Regions from separate parts of the Enterovibrio makurazakiensis genome, predicted to be linked through region 4. Evidence: predicted binding sites of a transcription regulator. Region 4 holds the regulator's gene; each other region holds the start of a gene.
The links. The regulator PurR, encoded in region 4, represses purine synthesis genes. The targets are predictions, from matches to a motif close to TNANGNAAACGTTTNCNTNA.
Positions count from the first base shown of each region.

Region 1 (5,426 bases), on a different contig from region 4:
CTCGCGATTCTTGCCGCCATTTGCTACACCGTGGGTAACAAGCCCTATGGCTATCAAGGTCTTGGTGACCTTTCAGTATTGATTTTCTTTGGTTGGCTCGGCGTGGCAGGAACATATTACCTGCAAGCGGGCACCTTGGATTCCGCCGTACTTCTGCCCGCGACCGCATGCGGTTTACTTGCCGTCGGCGTGCTCAACATCAACAACCTTCGAGATATCGACAACGACCAAGCCTGCGGAAAGTTCACCTTGGTCGTGCGCATGGGCGCTGAATGGGGTCGCACTTATCACCTCGTGCTCTTGATAACCGCCTACCTTTGTTTTGCCTTATTCGCCCTGCTTGAGCACACGGGTATCACCGGTTGGCTATTCACACTATCACTGCCGCTGGCCGTTAAACACGGCAGCGCCGTATTCGCCTCGCAGGACGGTGAATCACTTCGCCCAATGATGGGAGATATGGTCAAAGTTGCGCTCTTAACCAACGTGCTGTTTGCGGCTGGTATCCTACTTCATTGATACACATCAGAAGTGCCTTAATGAATTATGGCGTCAGTCATTGCAATGCCCTACCGTGTCGTTATACTTTTTTGCATAGGGTGGCGTCTGACATCCCTCGGATTGCCACAAATTTGCCAACTCGGCACCGTTAAACCCAAAGAAGAAGTCTGATTATGGAATACAATACCTCAGAGTTGTGCGACACATACTTGGAGCAGGTTGATGTACTGGAACCTATGATGAGCTCTTACGGTGGTCGTAGTTCATTCGGTGGTCAAATCACAATCATCAAGTGTTTTGAAAACAACAGCCTGATCCGTGAAGTTGCGGAGCAAAACGGTATCGGTCGTGTGATGCTAATCGATGGTGGTGGCTCATTGCGTCGTGCACTTATTGACGCTGAAATTGCCACAACAGCAGCAGAAAATGGCTGGGAAGGTTTAGTGGTTTACGGCTGCGTTCGCGATGTCGACTCGCTAGATGAAATTGATATTGGCATTCAAGCTTTGGCGTCATTCCCTGTTGGCGCTGAGAGTTCAGACACCGGAATGGGCGTGGGTGAATCTGATGTACCCGTCAACTTTGGCGGCGTTACCTTCATTCCTGAAGATCACCTCTACGCCGATAATACGGGCGTTATATTGTCTCAAGAGCCCATAGATATCGAGTGAATTGATTAAGTAATAAGACTTATTGACGCTATTGTTGTTGCGCCAATAAACCTTGTGAAATATGTCACCACCCTAAGGTGGAATAGACAATGAGTACATAGAAAAACAGAGCCCATCGGCTCTGTTTTATTATTCTACTTCTTCAATCTTGCCAAGCAGACTACGAATGCGTTGTTGCCATGCGTCTTGGTCGGCACGTAGGCGGGTGTTTTCCTGCTCCAATGCGTCACGATTTTCACGCACAGACTCTGATTCACGACCTAGTGCTTCGTTTTGTTCTTTCAGTTCTTCAAGTTCCATCTGAAGCAGAGAAATGGTATCTACTGCCATTTGAACTTTGGCTTCAAGCTGCTCTAAAATTTCCAATGACATCAAGGCCACCTATGTTTTCCAACGTCTAAGCGCAAATGCGCAATCTTCGTCAAGGCTTGCCCTATAAGGCTTTTCTACCTTGCACGTCCCAGAAAACCTATTCTAACGGGGCATTGCGTCAGTCGCACCTTTCTAATCCACTTTTGGATCACAAGCGAACAAAAAATCACCAATTAACGCCTTTTCACTGCCTTTTAATGCCTAACGCAGAACCAGCCACTTACCTCTAAAACACCAAAATGACTAAAAATGCGACATAATTCAATTTATATTCACTCGTTGCGTGATAGGTTAATAAGGATCGTATCTCTCTTGGAATACTCCAAGACTTGCCGACATCGGCTGGGCTGACACTTCTGTTGTCAGCCTTTTTCTTTTCTACCGACTTTTCACCATTCACATTCGAATACTCATACACTCTGCAATTTGAGACGCTAAATGTTCGAATTCACCCATATAATGCGCAATTAATGAGCGAACGCACATTTTGCAACGCATAGACTTCACGAAAACCGTTTCGCCATTAGAGTAAGTAAAGCGAGCTTGGCGCAAACATCAGAGCAAATCAGCATTCAAGAAACAATGACACACCACCTTGCCTAACACTGACCAAGTCGCACTATGCTTTTTAAAAAGGACCAATAGAGGACGCACCATGAGCACCGAGCAAAAATACGTTGTCGCATTAGATCAAGGAACCACCAGTTCTCGAGCCGTGATCCTTGACCACGACGCAAACATTGTCACGGTCGTCCAGCGGGAATTCCCTCAAATCTATCCTCAGTCAGGCTGGGTTGAACACGATCCGCTAGAAATATATGCCACACAAATGTCCACCTTGGTCGAAGCCGTCGGTAAAATGGGTATCCGCTCAGATGAAATTGCAGCCCTCGGCATCACTAACCAGCGTGAAACCACCATTGTGTGGAACCGTCATACTGGAAAACCCATCTACAATGCGATTGTCTGGCAGTGTCGCCGCACTGCACCTATCTGCGAACAGTTGAAATCCGATGGTTTTGAAGACTATATCCGAGAGAACACGGGCTTAGTGGTCGACCCCTACTTTTCAGGCACAAAAATCAAATGGATTTTGGATCATGTAGAGGGCGCCTATGAATTGGCTGAGAAGGGTGACCTGCTATTCGGTACCGTCGATACATGGCTGATTTGGAAAATGACCCAAGGCAAGGTACACGTTACCGACTATACCAACGCAAGTCGCACCATGCTGTTTAACATCAACACACTCGAATGGGATGAAACACTACTCAAAGCGCTAGGGATCCCTCGCGCCATGATGCCTGAAGTCAAATCCTCTTCTGAGGTATACGGCAAAGCCAACCTCGGCGGAAAAGGCGGCACACGAGTCCCAATAGCGGGTATTGCTGGCGATCAACAAGCCGCATTGTTTGGCCAAATGTGCGTAGAAGCCGGCCAGGCAAAAAACACCTACGGGACGGGCTGCTTTTTGCTCATGAATACCGGCAAAGAAAAAGTGACGTCTCACAATGGCCTCCTAACGACTCTCGCCTGTGGCCCCAAAGGTGACGTGGCCTACGCACTAGAAGGTGCTGTGTTTATGGGCGGCGCGTCGATTCAATGGCTACGTGATGAAATGCACTTAATCAAAGATGCCAAAGACTCCGAATACTTTGCCACCTCAGTGGATACCAGTAATGGCGTCTACGTCGTGCCCGCCTTCACGGGGCTCGGTGCACCGCATTGGGACCCTTATGCTCGAGGCACCATTGTTGGTATCACGCGTGGCGTCAATGCCAACCATATTATTCGCGCAACACTCGAAGGCATCGCCTACCAATCGCTAGATGTATTAACCGCAATGGAAGCCGATTCAGGCATCAAACTCGATTTTCTCAAAGTCGATGGTGGTGCAGTGGCCAACAACTTCCTTATGCAGTTCCAGTCTGACGTGCTTAACACCGAGGTACATCGCCCTAAAGTGACCGAAGTCACCGCATTAGGTTCAGCCTACTTAGCAGGTCTTGCCGTGGGGTTCTGGGGCAGCATTGACGAACTAAAAAACAAAGCAGAAATTGATCGATGCTTTAGCCCAAGTGATGACGACGGAAAACGAGATCGCCGACATCGCGGTTGGAAGCGTGCTGTTGAGTGCTCAAAAGGTTGGGAAGTCGACTAATCCCCACGCTAATGGTCTGACTTTGCATTGAAAAGGGGGCTTGCCCCTTTTTTCTTGCCACAAAAACGCAAACGTTTCCTTTTTGCATATGGTAGAATCCGCGCCGAGTTTTTTCGCTATCAGACAACGATGCTGATGGCTTTTGATTCCACAAAATAATGACACTGGAGATCGGATGAAACGCGATTTAGCGATGGCTTTTTCACGCGTCACAGAGGGCGCGGCACTGGCGGGTTACAAGTGGCTTGGCCGCGGTGACAAGAACGCAGCAGACGGTGCAGCAGTAGAAGTAATGCGTATTCTTCTGAACAAAACCGAAATCGAAGGTGAAATTGTTATTGGTGAAGGCGAGATCGACGATGCACCGATGCTATTCATTGGTGAAAAAGTCGGTTTAGGCGGTGATGCGGTTGATATTGCCGTCGATCCTATCGAAGGCACACGTATGACCGCGATGGGCCAATCCAATGCGCTAGCTGTGCTCGCAGCCGCCGAGAAAGGCAGCTTCTTAAAAGCACCAGACATGTACATGGAAAAACTGTGTGTGGGTCCTGAAGCAAAAGGCATCATCAACCTTGACCTGCCACTGCGTGACAACCTAATCAATGTTGCTAAGGCTTTGGGTAAATCACTGGATGAGCTGGTTGTAACTACGCTGGCAAAACCCCGCCACGATGACACCATCCGCGAAATGCAGGAAATGGGCGTGCGCGTTTTTGCCATCCCTGATGGTGACGTTGCTGCGTCTATCCTGACCTGTATGCCTGACAGCGAAGTTGACCTCATGTACGGCATTGGCGGCGCACCTGAGGGTGTTGTTTCTGCCGCGGTAATTCGCGCTTTAGGCGGTGACATGAATGGTCGTCTACTGCCACGCCACGAAGTGAAAGAAAACAACGAAGAAAACCGCCGCATGGGCGAGATTGAAATCGCGCGCTGTAAAGAAATGGGCATTGAAACCAATGTTTGCTTGAGCATGTCAGACATGGCCAGCAGCGACAATGTTATCTTCTCTGCTACTGGCATTACCAAAGGCGACCTATTGGAAGGCATTACCCGCAAGGGCAACATTGCCACCACCGAAACGCTATTGATCCGTGGTAAGTGCCGCACTATCCGTCGTATTAAGTCCATCCACTACATGGATCGTAAAGACGACGCAGTGAAAGCAATCATCCTATAATCATCGGTTTCCATTGATGCAGAAAAGCACGCCACGGCGTGCTTTTTTATTGCCTGTTTGCCCGCGATTTCGAGCGCCCAATTGCACTGCTTGGGAATCGAATTATGTTTCTTGTTTCAAGTTTGCCTTAACTGGCGGGCGCTTAAAGAGTGCGAGCAAAGGGATCAAAACAATGTAAGACACCATGATAAAACCGAACGAGTAAACAAACGCCAACAACGTCGATTGCTCATGCAATAATTGAGTCACAGAGGCAATGAAGCTTGGATCGGTCACCGTCACGCCCTGAGAGGCAGCAAGTTGCTGAACTGCCGGATTGTCCGGAGTCACTCCGCCGCCTAAGGCGTGCCATTCCTTCTGCTGAATTTGGCTAAAGTAGGTGTTCACGATAGAAATCCCAAACGAGCTACCCAAGGTTCGACAAAGATTGAAGACCACCGCCCCACCGACAGTGTTGTTCGGTGATAACGTGGCATACGCCAACTGGCTGAGCGGTGCAAACACCAATCCCATGCCAGCACCTTGAATGATGCTTGGC
Region 1 is NZ_JAKJSE010000019.1:46,008-51,433, reverse strand. Features, by position in the region: gene L4D06_RS15085 (1,4-dihydroxy-2-naphthoate polyprenyltransferase) at 1-519, shown strand, start outside; gene rraA (ribonuclease E activity regulator RraA) at 675-1,172, shown strand; gene zapB (cell division protein ZapB) at 1,302-1,544, opposite strand; gene glpK (glycerol kinase GlpK) at 2,200-3,705, shown strand; gene glpX (class II fructose-bisphosphatase) at 3,881-4,888, shown strand; gene L4D06_RS15060 (DHA2 family efflux MFS transporter permease subunit) at 4,991-5,426, opposite strand, start outside.
Region 1: the regulator PurR is predicted to act here: its motif matches at 3,769-3,788, upstream of glpX (class II fructose-bisphosphatase).

Region 2 (5,426 bases), on a different contig from region 4:
AAGCAGGCGGGCATTCTACTGATTGAGTCGTTAACGTCAAGCGTTTATTTTCAATCAATTTTGAAGCCGTTTTCGCCGTACTGAGTGGGCTGCTTGTTCCGTGTGGAGCAGGTCGCCGTGTCAGTGAGGTCGCATTATAGGGAGGCTTGAGATCTTGGCAAGGCTTTTTGCATGGTTTTTTGCGAAAAACAGCGCGTTCGTTCAGCAATTAACCAAACCGAGCTACTTACATGAAACATTGGTGATGAATTGCACTATTTTTCTCATCCATATAGGCTTGAATTCAAATAATCCTTAAGGGCATAACAAATGCAATCAGTACTTCGAAGTTATAAGGGTGTCTTTCCTAATGTTGGAGAGCGTGTATATCTAGACCCATCATCTGTGATGGTTGGAGACATTACCTTAGGTGATGATGTGAGTATTTGGCCTTTAGTCGCTGCTCGCGGTGACGTTAACCACATCATTATTGGTGACCGATCTAATGTGCAAGATGGTTCAGTCTTGCATGTCACCCATAAAAACAAGGACAACCCTGACGGTTATCCTCTAATTATCGGTAAAGACGTTACCGTGGGTCATAAGGTCATGCTGCATGGCTGCGTTATTGGCGATCGTGTATTGGTTGGAATGGGTGCCATCGTTTTAGACGGTGCCATCATTGAAGACGAAGTAATGATTGGAGCAGGCAGTCTCGTTCCACCGGGAAAACGACTAGAGTCGGGATATCTCTATGTGGGAAGCCCTGTAAAGCAAGCTCGACCGCTGAAAGAAGCCGAGCGTGCATTTTTACAGAAATCATCGGATAACTATGTTGCGACTAAGAACGACTACCTTGCCGAAGGTTAACGAACCCAGATTTCACCTTGGTCATTGAAGTTTTCATCCTCAATGGCTTCTTCTGCAAGATCTTCGAAGTCAAAGCGGTGCTGGTCAAAAGCAGCCAGTATCGCTTCTTCTACTACTAATGCTTCATGTTGACGCTTTCGAATATCATCTATCGATACATAGCAAACAATTAGCGCCCCTGACTGCTGAGCATGAAAACAAACGGCATGTTTGTCTTTATCTATGTCTTGATGATCAGGAAATATAATAGTTTGATTCATAGTTATTCAGCCAAGTTACGGCGAAGCTCCCTTAGCACCTGACCTGTTCCCGGCCGGATGCCACGCCAGATAGTAAAACTTTCCGCAGCTTGCCCTACCAACATACCCAAGCCATCAATCACACGGATAGCACCCTGCTCTTTCGCCCATTGATTACTGCTAGTGAGGCCAGAGCCATACACCATGTCATACACAGTGCTATCTGAGTGAATAACCGTAGCCGGAATGTTCGGATGATCACCCGATAAGCTGGCAGACGTCGAATTAATGACAATATCAAACTCAACGTTACCCAAAGTATCAAAGGATGAAGCAGATACATTTCCGTATTCAGAAAACAAAGAAGCCAGCGTTTCAGCTTTGCTCACCGTTCGATTGGCAATCACTAACGTATTGGGGGTGTGCTTAAGTAAAGGAAGCACCACACCGCGCGCAGCACCTCCCGCGCCGAGCAAGAGGATGTTAGCGCCCTCTAACTGCACATGATGGTTTAGAAGATCCTGAACGAGACCTTCCCCATCCGTGTTATCACCAAGAATGCCGCCATCGTCCAGCTTTTTAAGCGTATTAACCGCGCCGGCTAAACGAGCGCGCTCGGTAAGCATCGTCGCCATCGCATACGCATCTTCTTTGAATGGAACAGTGACATTGCAGCCACGACCACCGTCAGCAAAAAACGCATCCATGGCTTCATTGAAGCCGCCAATAGGGGCTTGCAAGGTTTCATATGACATTGTTTGCCCTGTCTGACGTGCAAACAAGGTGTGTATAAAAGGGGACTTGCTGTGTGAAATCGGATTACCGACAACGACGTATTTATCCATCTACCTACTAAGCCTTACCAATCCCTTGGCGTTAAATAGTCTTTATATAGTATTGCTTCAGGTGAACCCGATTCAGGCTCAAACCCATACTCCCACCTTACAAGCGGAGGCATGGACATTAAAATTGATTCTGTTCGCCCGCCACTTTGAAGGCCAAACAGAGTACCGCGATCATACACTAGGTTAAATTCGACATAACGACCGCGACGATAAAGCTGGAACTGGCGCTCATGCTCTGAGAACACTTTGTCCTTCCGTTTTTGAACAATTGGAAGATAAGCATCGATAAAACCGTCACCCACCGCTTTTATATAGTCAAAAGACGCATCAAAACCCCACGCATTGAGATCATCAAAGAAAAGACCACCAACGCCACGGGTTTCATTTCTGTGCGGAAGGAAGAAATAGCGATCACACCACGCTTTGTGCTCGGCATAAACGGAATCACCAAACGGCGCACAAATTGCTTTTGCGGTATTGTGCCAATGAAGGCAATCTTCTTCGACAGGATAAAAAGGGGTGAGGTCAAACCCTCCACCAAACCACCACACAGGGGCTTCGCCTTCTTTCTCAGCAATGAAGAAACGAACATTGGCATGGGACGTCGGAATGTGTGGGTTTTTAGGGTGAACCACCAAAGACACGCCCATGGCTTCAAAGCTACGCCCAGCAAGCTCTGGTCGATGCGCTGTCGCGGAGCCTGGCATTTTATCACCAAACACATGAGAGAAATTCACGCCCGCTTGCTCAAAAACAGTACCGTCACGAAGGACGCGACTACGACCACCGCCACCAGCATCTCTCTCCCATGCATCTTCCACAAACGCAGCGCCGCCATCTTCATGCGATAACGCATCACAAATACGGTCTTGCAACGAAAGGAGGAAGCGTTTTACGGCATCTTTATCGACTGGTTGGGTGTGGTCTTGCACTGGCGTTCCTTCTTAATCCGATGTTTTTACTTAACCTTGTCGAAGCACCTTACCAGAACGTGCATCGCGGATCTCGGTCGGCCTCTCAAGACCACCCGTTTTTCCCTCTAAAATACAAGCAACACGGTCGCCAAGTTGTGCTTCGACTTCTTCCACTGAGCGACACGGCTCTTCACCGCTCAAATTCGCACTGGTCGATGTAATCGGCTTACCATAGGCAGCACACAGCGCTTTCACATCAGGATGGTCAGAGACACGCACCGCAACGGTATCAAAATCTCCCGTAACCCAACCCGTGATTTTCTCGCCCGCTGGCATCACCCAAGTAACAGGCCCTGGCCAACTCGCCAAAACATCCACTTTCGTTTCTTCGCTTAATCGGCTCATATCGATATACCCATCAAGCTGGAAAAGATCCGATGCAATTAAGATCAGACCTTTGGCGCGATCACGCTCTTTCACATCCAATAAGGTTTGAATTGCTTGAGCGCTATCGGGATCACACCCAACACCAAACACACCTTCCGTCGGATAGGCAATTACATCGCCTTGAGATAAGGCTTTTACACATTGCTCCACGTTGGCCAATGTTCTTCTCCGCATTTTCTTCTTACGCTTTTGCATACTATGACCAATTAGGCATGGCAGACTCAACGTTTTTGTCACACTTCGAAACACACTCTCGAAATTCGTATTGCGGGTAAAAACACCCTCTTTACGATGAAATGCATCGACGCAAACGTTTTCCTTGTGATTTATAACCGATATAATGACGCCGAATTTCTCGTCGTAATGACGTTCGCGAGTACATGGCAGTTACAGGAGCAGTTATGAAAGTCGGCATCATCATGGGTTCAAAATCAGATTGGCCAACCATGAAAAACGCAGCAGACATGCTTGAGCATTTCGGCATCGCGTATGAAACAAAAGTGGTTTCCGCACACAGAACCCCTCAATTGCTTGCAGAATACGCCAGCAATGCTGCTTCTCAAGGTATCAAAGTCATCATCGCTGGTGCGGGTGGCGCAGCACACCTTCCTGGTATGACGGCAGCGTTCACTAGCCTTCCTGTTTTGGGGGTTCCTGTGCAATCAAAAGCCCTCAAAGGCATGGATTCTTTATTGTCTATTGTACAAATGCCAAAAGGCGTTGCTGTTGGCACACTTGCCATTGGCGATGCAGGCGCTGCAAATGCAGGCTTACTCGCTGCACAAATTCTTGCAACGAGTGATGACGACCTGCTAGCTAAAATCGACACCTTCCGTCAGAACCAAACCGACACAGTGTTGGCACACCCAGACCCATCGGTAGAGTAATCATGAATGTATTGGTACTTGGCGCAGGCCAGTTAGCGCGAATGATGGCGCTTGCGGGCGCACCATTGAATCTCACCATTAGCGCTTATGATGTCCGCTCAGGCAACGTCGTTCATCCTGTGACACTGGAAGTGCTTGGTCATGGATTAGAGAATGGCATCGCGAACGCTGACGTCATTACCGCGGAATTTGAACATATTGCCCCCGACGTGCTTCGTCTTTGCCAAGACAGCGGAAAATTCTACCCGGGAGAAGAAGCCATATTAACGGGTGGCGATCGCCGTAAAGAGAAAGCCCTGCTGGACAAAGCTGGCGTTAACAACGCGCGATACCAAGTCATCGAAAATCGCGCTGATTTTGATAACGCCATTGAACGCATTGGTTTGCCGATGATTTTGAAAAGTGCGCTGGACGGGTATGACGGTAAAGGTCAGTGGCGGCTTAAATCATCCGAGCAAACAGATGAAATATGGCAAGACATCGAAGCCTTCCTTGCCGCGTCCCATCAAGCTGACCGTCAATGCGTTATCGCAGAAGAGTTTGTTCGCTTTGATCGCGAAGTATCCTTGATTGGCGCTCGTGGACAAGATGGCAGCCTTGCTATCTATCCCCTCACAGATAACATTCACACTGATGGCATTCTGAGTGTGTCCGTTTCAGCCAATGAGAACGCTACCTTACAAGCACAAGCTGAATCGATGTTTGATGCAGTCGCATCCGCGCTTGATTACATTGGTGTATTGGCGATTGAGTTCTTTGATGTAAATGGCACGCTAATGGTGAATGAAATCGCACCTCGCGTTCACAATTCAGGCCATTGGACACAACAAGGCGCCGATGTTTGCCAATTTGAAAACCACCTTCGCGCCGTGTGCGGGTTGCCATTAGGCAGCGCAAAACGCGTTCGTCCGACAGCAATGATTAATATCATTGGTGAAGTGACAGTGCCAAACAGCATCATGCCTTTAGCTCACGTGCATTGGTATGACAAAGCCCCAAGACCTGGCCGAAAAATTGGTCACATCAACGTCTGTGCCAGTTCGCAAAGCGAACTTGGAGAGCATTTAACAACACTCTCTACGCATTTGTCTGGTGATGAGTTCCCAGCGTTGTTGGAAGCGGCTGATAAACTCAATCAACCACTGTAATCCCGTTTCGATACAAAAAAAGCCGCAAATGCGGCTTTTTTTTGTCTGAGCACTTTATCTGAGTGCCAACCATCAACCTTGTTTGTGCTGACACTTC
Region 2 is NZ_JAKJSE010000033.1:210-5,635, forward strand. Features, by position in the region: gene L4D06_RS21845 (gamma carbonic anhydrase family protein) at 310-849, shown strand; gene L4D06_RS21850 (DUF1488 family protein) at 846-1,109, opposite strand; gene aroE (shikimate dehydrogenase) at 1,112-1,933, opposite strand; gene hemF (oxygen-dependent coproporphyrinogen oxidase) at 1,948-2,865, opposite strand; gene tsaC (L-threonylcarbamoyladenylate synthase type 1 TsaC) at 2,896-3,453, opposite strand; gene purE (5-(carboxyamino)imidazole ribonucleotide mutase) at 3,696-4,181, shown strand; gene L4D06_RS21875 (5-(carboxyamino)imidazole ribonucleotide synthase) at 4,184-5,329, shown strand; gene L4D06_RS21880 (DNA topoisomerase family protein) at 5,402-5,426, opposite strand, start outside.
Region 2: the regulator PurR is predicted to act here: its motif matches at 3,597-3,616, upstream of purE (5-(carboxyamino)imidazole ribonucleotide mutase).

Region 3 (5,426 bases), on a different contig from region 4:
CTGCAAACTTAACATCGCCTTGAACGCTTTTCTTACCAATACCCGTGACTTTCACTTCGCCGCCTTTAATCGCCGCAGCTGCAAGAAAGTACGATGCTGAAGAAGCATCCCCTTCGACTAAGAAGTCACCTGGCGCAATGTAGGACTGATTGCCCTTAACTTGGAAGGTTTGGTAATCGTTATTAGCAACTTCAACACCAAACTGCGCCATGATGTGCAATGTAATGTCGATGTAAGGTTTAGATACCAAATCGCCTTTGATGCGAATATTGGTATCACCGCTAAATAGGGGCGCAGTCATAAGAAGTGCAGTCAAAAACTGGCTTGAAATTGTGCCATCAATTTCGACGTCGCCGCCATTGATATCTTTGCTCACAATTTTTAGTGGTGGGTAGTTTTCGTTTTCCAAATAAGTGACGTCTGCGCCAACCGTCACCATCGCATCAACCAAGTGACCAATTGGACGCTCTTTCATGCGAGGCTCGCCTGTCAGCACATAATCGCCTTGGCCAACACACAACGCTGCAGCCAGTGGTCGCATTGCCGTTCCAGCATTGCCTAAGAACAATTCTATAGATTCTGACGTACGAAAAGGACCACCTAGGCCTTCAACTTCACAGACTGTTTTATCGTCAGATAAACGATATGTCACACCCAACTTTGTCAAGGCATTGAGCATATGACGAATGTCATCACTGTCGAGCAGGTTAGTTAGTCGTGTTGTGCCTTTAGCGAGTGCGGCTAAAAGCAATGCGCGGTTTGACACGCTCTTTGAACCAGGAAGGTTCACTTCACCATTAATGGTTGAAATAGGTTGTAACGTCAATTGCTCCATGTGAAATACTTGGGATCCTTAATTTTTCGTACCCCGAGAGTAACGAAAAAGCAGCGGTTCGGCTAGCCCCCGCTGCTTTCGATTATTTTGATTATTTACATTGGTCTAACTGTTAACGCGTCATTTTCTTCACAAAAACCACCACGAAGAGCGCGATAGTGAAACTGCCAGTAAAGGCTTCCGTCGCAGCAACTAATCGCGACATCCCCACGGGTATGTAGTCACCATACCCTAAAGTCGTAAACGTCACGACGCTGTAGTAGAGACACTCTGCAAATGCCTGCGCATTACTACCTAACCCAAGTTCAGACGAATAGCCGACAGGGTCTCCTGCATACTGAATGCCAGTAATGAAATAGAGCATCGCACTTATCAATATCAAAGCAAGGGAGAAAAACACCACGCGAATGGGGCTTTCTCCGTAACCACAAAATAAATCTACTGTCTTAGACATCGCCCGTTGCGTTGACATATATGGCATTTGGTAACGGCGCATTGTCAGTTCTTTCTGTAAAAAATAGCCTGCCATAGTGAAGATGCCATGAGCTTCTGATGCCTTACGTAAATCCCGATATATCTCTTCAGATTGCTCGTAAAGATCGAGTGCTTTTTCCATGTCCCTTCCCCGCTCTGCTACTTTCCCTTCGGCTTCTTGTTGAAGGATATTCCCAACCTTGATGTTGTCGATCTTGGTATCGGTCAGTTTTACGCCCAAAAGATTACAGTTAATAAAGCTGGCACAATGAACATTGGCATCATGGAGGTCGGCCTTCATCAAGCTTCCATGATCAAACTTGGCATTAAACAGGTGAGCTGACGTCATATTCGAACGATAGAAGTTGGCATAACTCAGGTCGTAACCTCCGCCAGGGCCGTGTTTCACCAAGTTAACATCTCGAAGGTCAGCACGCTTAACAATGATCCCTCGAAGTTGTCCTCCGTCTTTTGCATAAGCTTCAAGACGCGCTTTTACATCAGGTGCATCCTTGGAAGCATTTTCATCATGCCAAAAGCAAAAACCCGACTCTTCTGCAGGTTCATGACATGCGTGTTGTTCGCCTTCAGGATCACAATACTGACACGCCTGAAATGACTGTGCTTGCAATGGTATAGATTCATGATGACTAGCATCTGCATTCGTCGTTGACGGTGATAAATCGGAAGACGATTTCATACTTCCAACTTGTGCAGACTCAGAGCGATTTGACATAGCGACACCTCCACTTTCTCAGTATAGAGACTGAAATACGAAAGTGAGGATAAGAAGATGGTTAACGACGAAGGGATATATGGAAATAAACGAACTAGGTAGCCAACCCTTTTTCCGAATTGGCTACCTTTCTAGTCAGTGGTTTATTTGTCTGACAGTTTATCTTCCATTGGCAGCACTAAATTAAGAATAATCGCTGTTAAACCACCCGCCGCCATCCCTGAAGAAAGAATGTTTCTCACCCAATCTGGCATGAACTGGAGGATCTCCGGTTTTTGAGCAATACCCAATCCCATAGAGAAAGATAGCGCCATGATGAGAATGGCACGGCGGTTAAGTTCACAACGCGAAATGATGCGAATACCCGATGCGGCAATCGTACCAAACATCACAATGGTGGCGCCGCCTAGTACCGGCTCAGGAATTAACTGAACCAAGGTCGCAACGCCAGGTACAAGACCGAGGATAACCAACATACCCGCCACAAAGAAGCCAATGTAGCGACTCGCTACACCCGTGAGTTGAATAATGCCATTGTTTTGGCTAAACGTTGAATTAGGAAAACTATTTAGCACGGCTGCTAGCGCTGAGTTTACGCCGTCAGCCAACACGCCGCCTTTAATGCGTTTCATGTATACAGGACCAGAAACCGGCTGTTCAGACGTTTCCGACGTTGCAGTAATATCCCCTATCGCTTCCAACGATGTGACCAAAAACACAATCACCAACGGAACAAGTAACGAGAAGTCAAAAGCAAGTCCATATTGCATTGGCTTTGGTATCGCAAGCCATTCCACATTGTCAGTCGGCGCGGTGTTCACCATACCCAGAGCAAACGCTATCAAGGTACCCACAGACATGGCGATAACAATAGAAGAAACCCGCAAGTAAGGATTGTTGATGCGATTGAGTAGCACAATGACAGCGAGCACTGAACCTGCTAAAAGCAGATTTTTCGGTTCGCCAAAAGTCCCGTTTTCAATGGCGGCATAACCGCCCCCCATTGAGGTTAACCCCACTTGGATAAGTGTGAGACCAATAAGGGTGACAACAATACCCGACACTAATGGCGTAATAATGCGTTGGGCATGCTCAAGCACACGAGAAAGGAAAACCTCGGTCAACGAGGCAATCATGATGGTACCAAAAATCGCTGCCATCATGGTTTCTGTATCCGCACCGCCTGCTTTCATCGCAAGGCCTGAGCCAATAATTGGCCCTAGAAAATTGAAACTCGTACCTTGAATAGACAGCAGACCTGAACCCATTGGGCCGAGTGTTCGAATTTGAATAAAAGAAGCGAGACCAGATGCAAACAATGACATGCTCACGATCGTATTCGTGTCTTCCGTCGGCAGGCCCAATGCTTGGCAAATAATAAGCGACGGTGTAACAACGGCAACGAACATAGCAAGTAGGTGCTGAACCGCAGCAAACAAGGTTTGTGGTAGAGGTGGTCGGTCATAGAGTCCATAGATGAGTTCTGATGGACGAACATTATCTGCACGATGAGAATCGTTCATTTACTGATACCTGCTTTAAGTACACTTACTCCTGTGCGCTGAATGGGCAAAGGAGTTATCTGAAAGTCGTCTTCTGTGATTGCTGTTACTCAGAACAATCAGATAGTTAAGTGATGATTATGGGGAAGATTTTCGCGCCATTTTATCCAGCCACAACCAAAAAGCAAACGTTTGCGTTCCGCTACCAAATCATCTGGCTAAAGAACGCGCACATTTAACAAACTCAAAACAAAAGCAAAAAAAAACCGCCACAATAAGGGCGGTTTCAGACACAATAGCGAATGAAAGGTTATGCGTGTTTTGCTTCAAACTCTTCCATAAAGTCAACCAATGCTTGCACACCTTCCAACGACATTGCGTTGTAAATTGATGCACGCATGCCGCCAACATCTCGGTGTCCTTTCAGTGCTTTCAAGCCTCGCGCATCTGATTCCGCAAGGAATGCTTCATCTAGATCAGCGTTGACCAGTTGGAATGGCACATTCATCAATGAGCGACTGCTCTCATGAATGTTGTTCACGTAGAAATCAGATGAATCGATATAGCCATAAAGCAACGCAGCCTTCGCTTCATTCTTCACCTGCATCGCTTCAACGCCACCTTGCTCTTTCACCCACTTGTAGACTTCACCCGCGAGATACCAACCGAACGTTGGAGGGGTATTGAACATCGAATCTTTTTCTACCAACGTCGTGTAGTTAAGTACATTTGGTAGGAATTCTTTCGCACGGCCTAGCAAATCGTCACGGACGATGATCAGGGTAATGCCCGCCGGGCCAATGTTCTTTTGAGCGCCCGCGTAAATCACACCATACTTAGACACATCAATCGGGCGTGACAAAATCGTCGACGACATGTCTGCAACGATAGGCTTGTTAGTCTCTGGCAAATCGCGTATTTCAATACCATCAATGGTTTCGTTCGGACAGAAATGCACGAATGCTGCATCGCTACTTAGTTTCCAATCTTTAGCTGGAAGTACCGCACGTTTACCATCAATCTCTGTTTTTACTGTCACAACGTTAGGCGTACAGTATTTTTTCGCTTCTTTGACCGCACTTGCTGCCCAGTACCCGCCATCAACATAATCCGCAATGGTGTTACTGCCTAGTAAGTTCATTGGCACGGCAGCAAACTGCGCACGAGCGCCACCTTGAGCATACAGAACGTGGTAGTTATCAGGGATGGACAGTAATTCACGAAGGTTTTTCTCAGCCTCACCCACTACTGCCAAAAACGCTTTGCTGCGGTGGGAGATTTCCATCACCGACGAGCCAGTGCCATTCCAGTCAATCAGTTCAGCCTGAACTTTTTCCAAAACGGCTTGTGGCAGCATTGCTGGGCCTGCTGAGAAATTGTGTACCTTTTCCATGATCTATGAATGCTCCTGCGTTGAATCGCTTAATAATGACTTTCTTAATAGTGCCAACTCATCCCTTTGCTGGCAGCGCTACTGAATAAGGCGCGTAGGAAGTCATGAATAAATAATGTTCTATTTGTTTTATCACCTTTCTCAAGGGATTGGAACGGGAAATACGCTCGATACCCAAGTAACCTGCAGATGCTCGATTCAGGTTGTTTGGGTATAGTTACGTCGATGCTTAGAAAGATAATAAAAAACGCAGCCTAAGCTGCGTTTTTCTATAACAAAGAATCAGAGGGAAGAATTACTCTTCGTCGTTTTCTTTGTCTTCTTCGGTATCTGCTGATGGCTCAACAGGTGCTTCTGCAGATGCTTGTTCAACAATTTCTGCATCAACAACAACTTCACCGTTTTCGTCCAGAATCAATTCTTCTTCTGGCTCATCGATACGTTGTAGGCCAACGACTTTCTCAGTCTCGCCAGTACGGATAAGTG
Region 3 is NZ_JAKJSE010000012.1:97,847-103,272, reverse strand. Features, by position in the region: gene aroA (3-phosphoshikimate 1-carboxyvinyltransferase) at 1-835, opposite strand, end outside; gene L4D06_RS10350 (ion channel) at 948-2,045, opposite strand; gene L4D06_RS10345 (uracil-xanthine permease family protein) at 2,189-3,568, opposite strand; gene serC (3-phosphoserine/phosphohydroxythreonine transaminase) at 3,858-4,940, opposite strand; gene gyrA (DNA topoisomerase (ATP-hydrolyzing) subunit A) at 5,236-5,426, opposite strand, start outside.
Region 3: the regulator PurR is predicted to act here: its motif matches at 3,728-3,747, upstream of L4D06_RS10345 (uracil-xanthine permease family protein).

Region 4 (5,426 bases):
TCGGCTTCATTCGCTTGACCAGCGCGAAGATGAAGTTGGTCGTTGACGACCAAGGCGAACATTGTCTCGTCGCAAAAGACACCAAACCCGCCAAACATAGAACGCGATTTGATTTTGCCCAGACATTCGAAGAATTTTAACGTGTTTTTTAGTGTTGGTTTATCCATGTGACTTATTCTCAATCATTACGTTCCGTTCCTGGATGAGCGGTCAAGGAGCAACGTAGCAAAGCTAATTCAGAGAATTGTCAATGTACCGAAAAGTAATTTCGGTGTATGAATGCTAACGTCATCGGTAACTCCGCTACCACCAACACAAAATTTTTGTGTGCTGTGAGGCCGGAAGCTTTGCGTCCCACGCTTTCGCTGTGGTTTGCCTTTTTCTTGACGACTATTAGCTTAACTGAATCGCATCATATTGTCGTTATTGCTAGTCTCAAAAAATGTGATCTTGCTTCAGATAGAGTCTTATTGATATGAATGAAAATATCAGGTTCTCTTTGTAATTGAAGCCATTTTAACCAAAGCGGTCATTTTTTAATTGAGTTAAAGATTAGCACTAGAAAACTAGACAAACTATGCTTATTGAGCTGGATCTCAATAATGAGAAGATTTTGTTAAATTTTCTTGTCACATAAAAAAATAGCCCGCCAAAAATGGCGAGCTATTGATGAACTTTGTGCGTTAAAACTATTCGGCGTTTAGATTTTTCACTGAATTACGAATAATCAGTTCAGGCTGCATAACGAAAATCTGTTGCTTGTTTTCTTTGTTCGCTAAACGTTCCAACAATAATTTGATTGCCGTTTTACCCAAGCGGTTTTTGGGCTGATGGATCGTCGTTAGTGGTGGCGAGAAAAATGCAGCCAAATCGATATTGTCGTAGCCAATGATCGAGATGTCGTTTGGTACGTCTAGACCCGCTTGGCGGAATGTACTGATTGCTGCCAATGCCATAATGTCGTTAAAGCAAAATAGTGCCGTTGGACGCTCATCAAGTGCTAACAATTTGTTTGCTGCTTCTACCGCTGTGTCGCATTCGAAATCTGCATCTACAATCCAATCTGGATTTTCTTGTAGTCCAGCTTCTGCCAGCGCTTTGCGGAAACCGGCAAGTCGTGTTTGGCAGGTTAGCTTATCCAATTGGCCTGACATACAACCAATTTTCGTATGGCCGTTATCAATAAAGTATTTCGTCGCAATATACCCACCGAGTTCTGCATTGTCTTGAATACAGTCAGTATTGACGTGCTGCGTTCCCCAATCCATGACAACCATTGGCAAATCTTGCTTTCTCTCAAGAAGGGCAAGCAGTTCCTCATTGAGGTCTGAACACATTACTAGCAAACCATCGACACGCTTTTCTGCCAACATGCGTAAATAGTCGCGCTGCTTGGCGAGGTTGCCTTCTGTGTTACATAGGATCAGTGTATAGCCCTCTTTGTAACAGTACTCTTCTACGCCATGAACAACTTCCGCAAAGAATGGGTTTGTTGATTTGGTAACAAGCATGCCAATGGTGCGTGTTGAGTTGCATTTCAAACTACGCGCAACAGCACTGGGTGCGTAATTTAGGTCATCCACCGCAGCCCAAACTTTTTTGGTCGTATTCTCTGCGACAAAACGTGTTTTGTTGATCACGTGAGAAACCGTTGTGGTTGATACTCCGGCCATGCGTGCGACGTCTTTAATCGTTGCCATTTGGTATTCTTCTTATCATTTTCATCGGCAGCATGAGAAATGCTGGCTGCCTTACATGTTTACGCCGCTAACGAGGAGCGGCGTACTGGGTTCGACGAAACAGGTTTCCATTTTCTCGACCGTTTCGTATCAATGTGTGAAAGCACGTTTTTGAAGTGCATACATGCTTTCTTTATCTTGCATCGTAATAGGTAGTGCTAGAACACATGTCGGTTGTTTGCCGTTGATTAAAAGAATCAGCTTAATTCGTGACTCTTTATTCTGATGAACGTTCATTAGCACTGACGATGTGAACATTATGCTGGTTCAAGCATGTTCTCTTATGATTCGTCTTACACGGAAAGCGGCGAATCGTTCGAAACGAGTTGGAGTGACCTTGCCATCTATAGCTACTAAAGATCGGCTCAAAATGTCACATTGAGCACGCCAAAAACCATTCCATCGACACAACATTAGGTGTTATGACCTTGTTGCTGTGAAAGAGATTTTTCAGCAATTTCTCAATGCCAATCGCTTGCGTTCACAGTTTACTGGCTCATGGACGCAGTCGCAATTATTCAATTGAAGCGACTCGCATAAGCTTGATGCGTATCAAGCTTGCGAAATCGCTACGATTTTCACTTTCTATCTCTAAAAAATGAAAAAACCGGGCAAGCCCGGCTTTTTGGTTTCGGGAGTTGGACGCTATTCGCCTTTTAGGAACGATAGGTCTAATGCGACAAATGCGTTGAGGAGCACGCCAGACGCTTTATAAAAGCCAAAGCCATCGAATTGTTCAAGCGACTTCTGGAAGCTGCCTAACCATGTAGTAACCATGGTTTCTAAGAATACCTGTTGCTCTTGCATCAAGGCTTCTTGTTTGTCTTCTTCGGTCTCTTTGTTCGTAAGAATGACCAAGTTACCCATGAAATCGAGGACGACAGCAAGATGGTCAAAGGGCTCATTGAAGTCTTTTCGTTGAGCGATGCCATATTTCTCCATCCATTGACCCATCTCTTGCGCAGGTTTGTCGTTGAGCAAACCAGTCTCGCCGATGTACATGGAGGCATAAGGCAATGCGCCCGTTTTTGGGGTGCTAAGGAACAAACCACAAAAATCAGCCGCGAGTTCCAATTGCGCGTCTTCGCGCAATTTTAATGCGGCTAGTGCGCTACGAAAACCTGCGATTGGGGCTTTCAATTCATCGGTCATGGCGAGCGCGGAATAGTAACTATCCATGCTGCTACCTTGATAGTTGATGAGATCTTCTTGGGTCAGCTCATTAGCAAACAGAGAAGACATCCACCAGTAAAACTCGGCGCGTTGTTCGTTGATGGCGTTAAATTCTTTCATTGTCATTCCGTCGTTAGGGAAGGGCAGAGAGAGTAAAAATGTGTAAGAGTATAAGTGTATAGAATATGGAGTAAAAAAGGGCAGCTAAGCTGCCCTTTTTCTTCACACTGTCTCTTATGCGATATCCATCGCTGGGAACAGTGGGTTCACATCATCCACAGAGGTTGGGCCGCTAAAGCCAGTAACCGCTGGAATTTTGCCTGTGAACTTCTCGATCTCAACCAATGCAGTGTGCGCAGAGGTAGCTTGAGCGAGCTTCGATGTCCCGATATCTACAGTCAATACGTTTGGATCGCCGTAGGTACAAAGCGTGCCTGGCTTACCGCCTTCAAGAGGGGCATACCATGCGCCTTCTTCAATACGACATACGCCCGCTTTATAGTCGTCAGTCACCACTGCGCCTGCTAGCACTTGACCACGGTCGTTAAACACGCGAACAAGGTCGCCAGACACAATACCGCGCACTTTTGCATCCGCTGAGCTGATGTAGCAAGGCTCGCGACCCGCAACCGCATAGGTGTTACGGAAAGCGTCTGATGAACACAGTTGCGAGTGCAAACGGTAGTTCGGGTGACAGCTTTGCATGTGAAGCGGGTAGCTGTTTGACTTAGGACCACCATGGCTACGTTCTACTTTCTCGAACCACATTGGGTGACCTTGACAGTCGTCGTAACCCATATCGGCGATTGTTTTACAGTAGATTTCGATTAAGCCAGATGCAGTACCCAATGGCTCCAAATCTGGTTCGTTACGGAACGCTTGGTGGCGAACCCACTCTGTGCCTTCAGGGAACGAAATGAATTGCTCTTCTTCCCAGAACTTAACGAAGTTTGGCATACGAACGCCGATACCACGGCCTTGCAAACGCGCACCGTTGTAGATCTCTTCGATCCATTCCATTTTGGTTTTGCCGCCAGTGAACGCTTCTTCGCGATCGTAACGGGTGCAAAGCTCACGGAAAATATCAAAGTCATCTTTCGCTTCAAACATTGGCTCTACGATTTGTTTCATCGCAATAATGCCTTTGTTTGAGTGGTTACCAAATGACTCAATGTCATTTCGCTCGTAAGTTGTCGTTGCTGGCAGAACGATATCTGCAAAACGGCAACTTGCTGTCCACTGATGGTCAATAGACACATAAGTTTCTAGCTTACGCCACGCCTTGATCATGCGGTTACGGTCTTGGTGCTGGTGGAATAGGTTACTACCACATGAAATTGCCATTTTAATGTGCGGGAATTTCACTTTCTGACCATTGAAATCAATGGTTTCACCTGGGTTTTCAAGGCAATCTACAATACGTGCGATTGGGATATAGCTTGAGTAACCGTTGTAGCTACCGTTATGGATTGGGTCAACGCCAGTGACAGAGTTGAAACCAGACATAAGAGGGCCAGCAGAGGTCACGGTACCTGCATCGTTATAGTGCCAGCCGAAGCCGAAACCACCGCCAGGTAGACCAATTTGACCTAGCATTGCTGAAACAACAACGATCATCCATGCGTACTGTTCGCCGTGCTGCATACGTTGCAAACACCAGCCAGCCATGATTTGCGTGCGACCACTTGCCATGGTGCGTGCAAGATCTCGGATATCATCAGCAGGAATGCCACAGATTTTCTCTGCCCATTCTGGTGTTTTTGCTACGCCGTCTTTTTCACCCAACAGGTAAGGCAAGAACTTGTCAAAGCCTGTGGTGTAGTCCGCCAAGAATTGCTCATCGTGCAATTTCTCTGTGTATAGCGTGTACGCAATAGCTAGCATCAATGGCACGTCAGTTTGTGGGTTAACCGCAATCTGTTTGCCACCGAAGAATTTATAAGAAGAGGTTTTTACTGGGTCAACGTGGAATACCTTGATGTCGCCAGATTTAACTTTCTCAGCCAATTGCTGGTAGTAGCCATAAACGCTGTGGTCTGGAATCTGCCAACCAACTTGCAGGTTCTTAACAGGGTCGTTACCCCAGATCACGATGTTTTTGGTGTTTTCCAGTACGACAGGCCATGAAGTTTGTTGTTCGTAAACTTCCATTGCACCAGCAACATATGGCAATACCACTTGCGCTGAACCTGTTGAGTAGTCGCCCATCTTCGCAAGGAAAGTACCATGCAAACCAATCGCACGATGCATCATGGTACCAGCAACGTTGAGCTTGCCAACTGATTGCCAACCCGTGTTACCTGCGTACAGAGCACTAGGGCCATAAGTGGTTTGAACACGCTCCAACTCGTGGTGGAGGAAGTCCAACGCTTGAGACCATGGCACACGTACAAAGCGGTTATCACCACGTTGTGATGTGTCAGATTTCCAACCGTGTTTCAGCCAGTCAAGGCGCACCATTGGGTATTTAACGCGAGATGGGTTGTAAACCACTTCGCGAACAGCGTTAAGCAT
Region 4 is NZ_JAKJSE010000005.1:139,041-144,466, reverse strand. Features, by position in the region: gene L4D06_RS02855 (TfoX/Sxy family DNA transformation protein) at 1-167, opposite strand, end outside; cyclic di-GMP riboswitch class I at 291-387, opposite strand; gene purR (HTH-type transcriptional repressor PurR) at 690-1,700, opposite strand; gene torD (molecular chaperone TorD) at 2,385-3,032, opposite strand; gene torA (trimethylamine-N-oxide reductase TorA) at 3,147-5,426, opposite strand, start outside.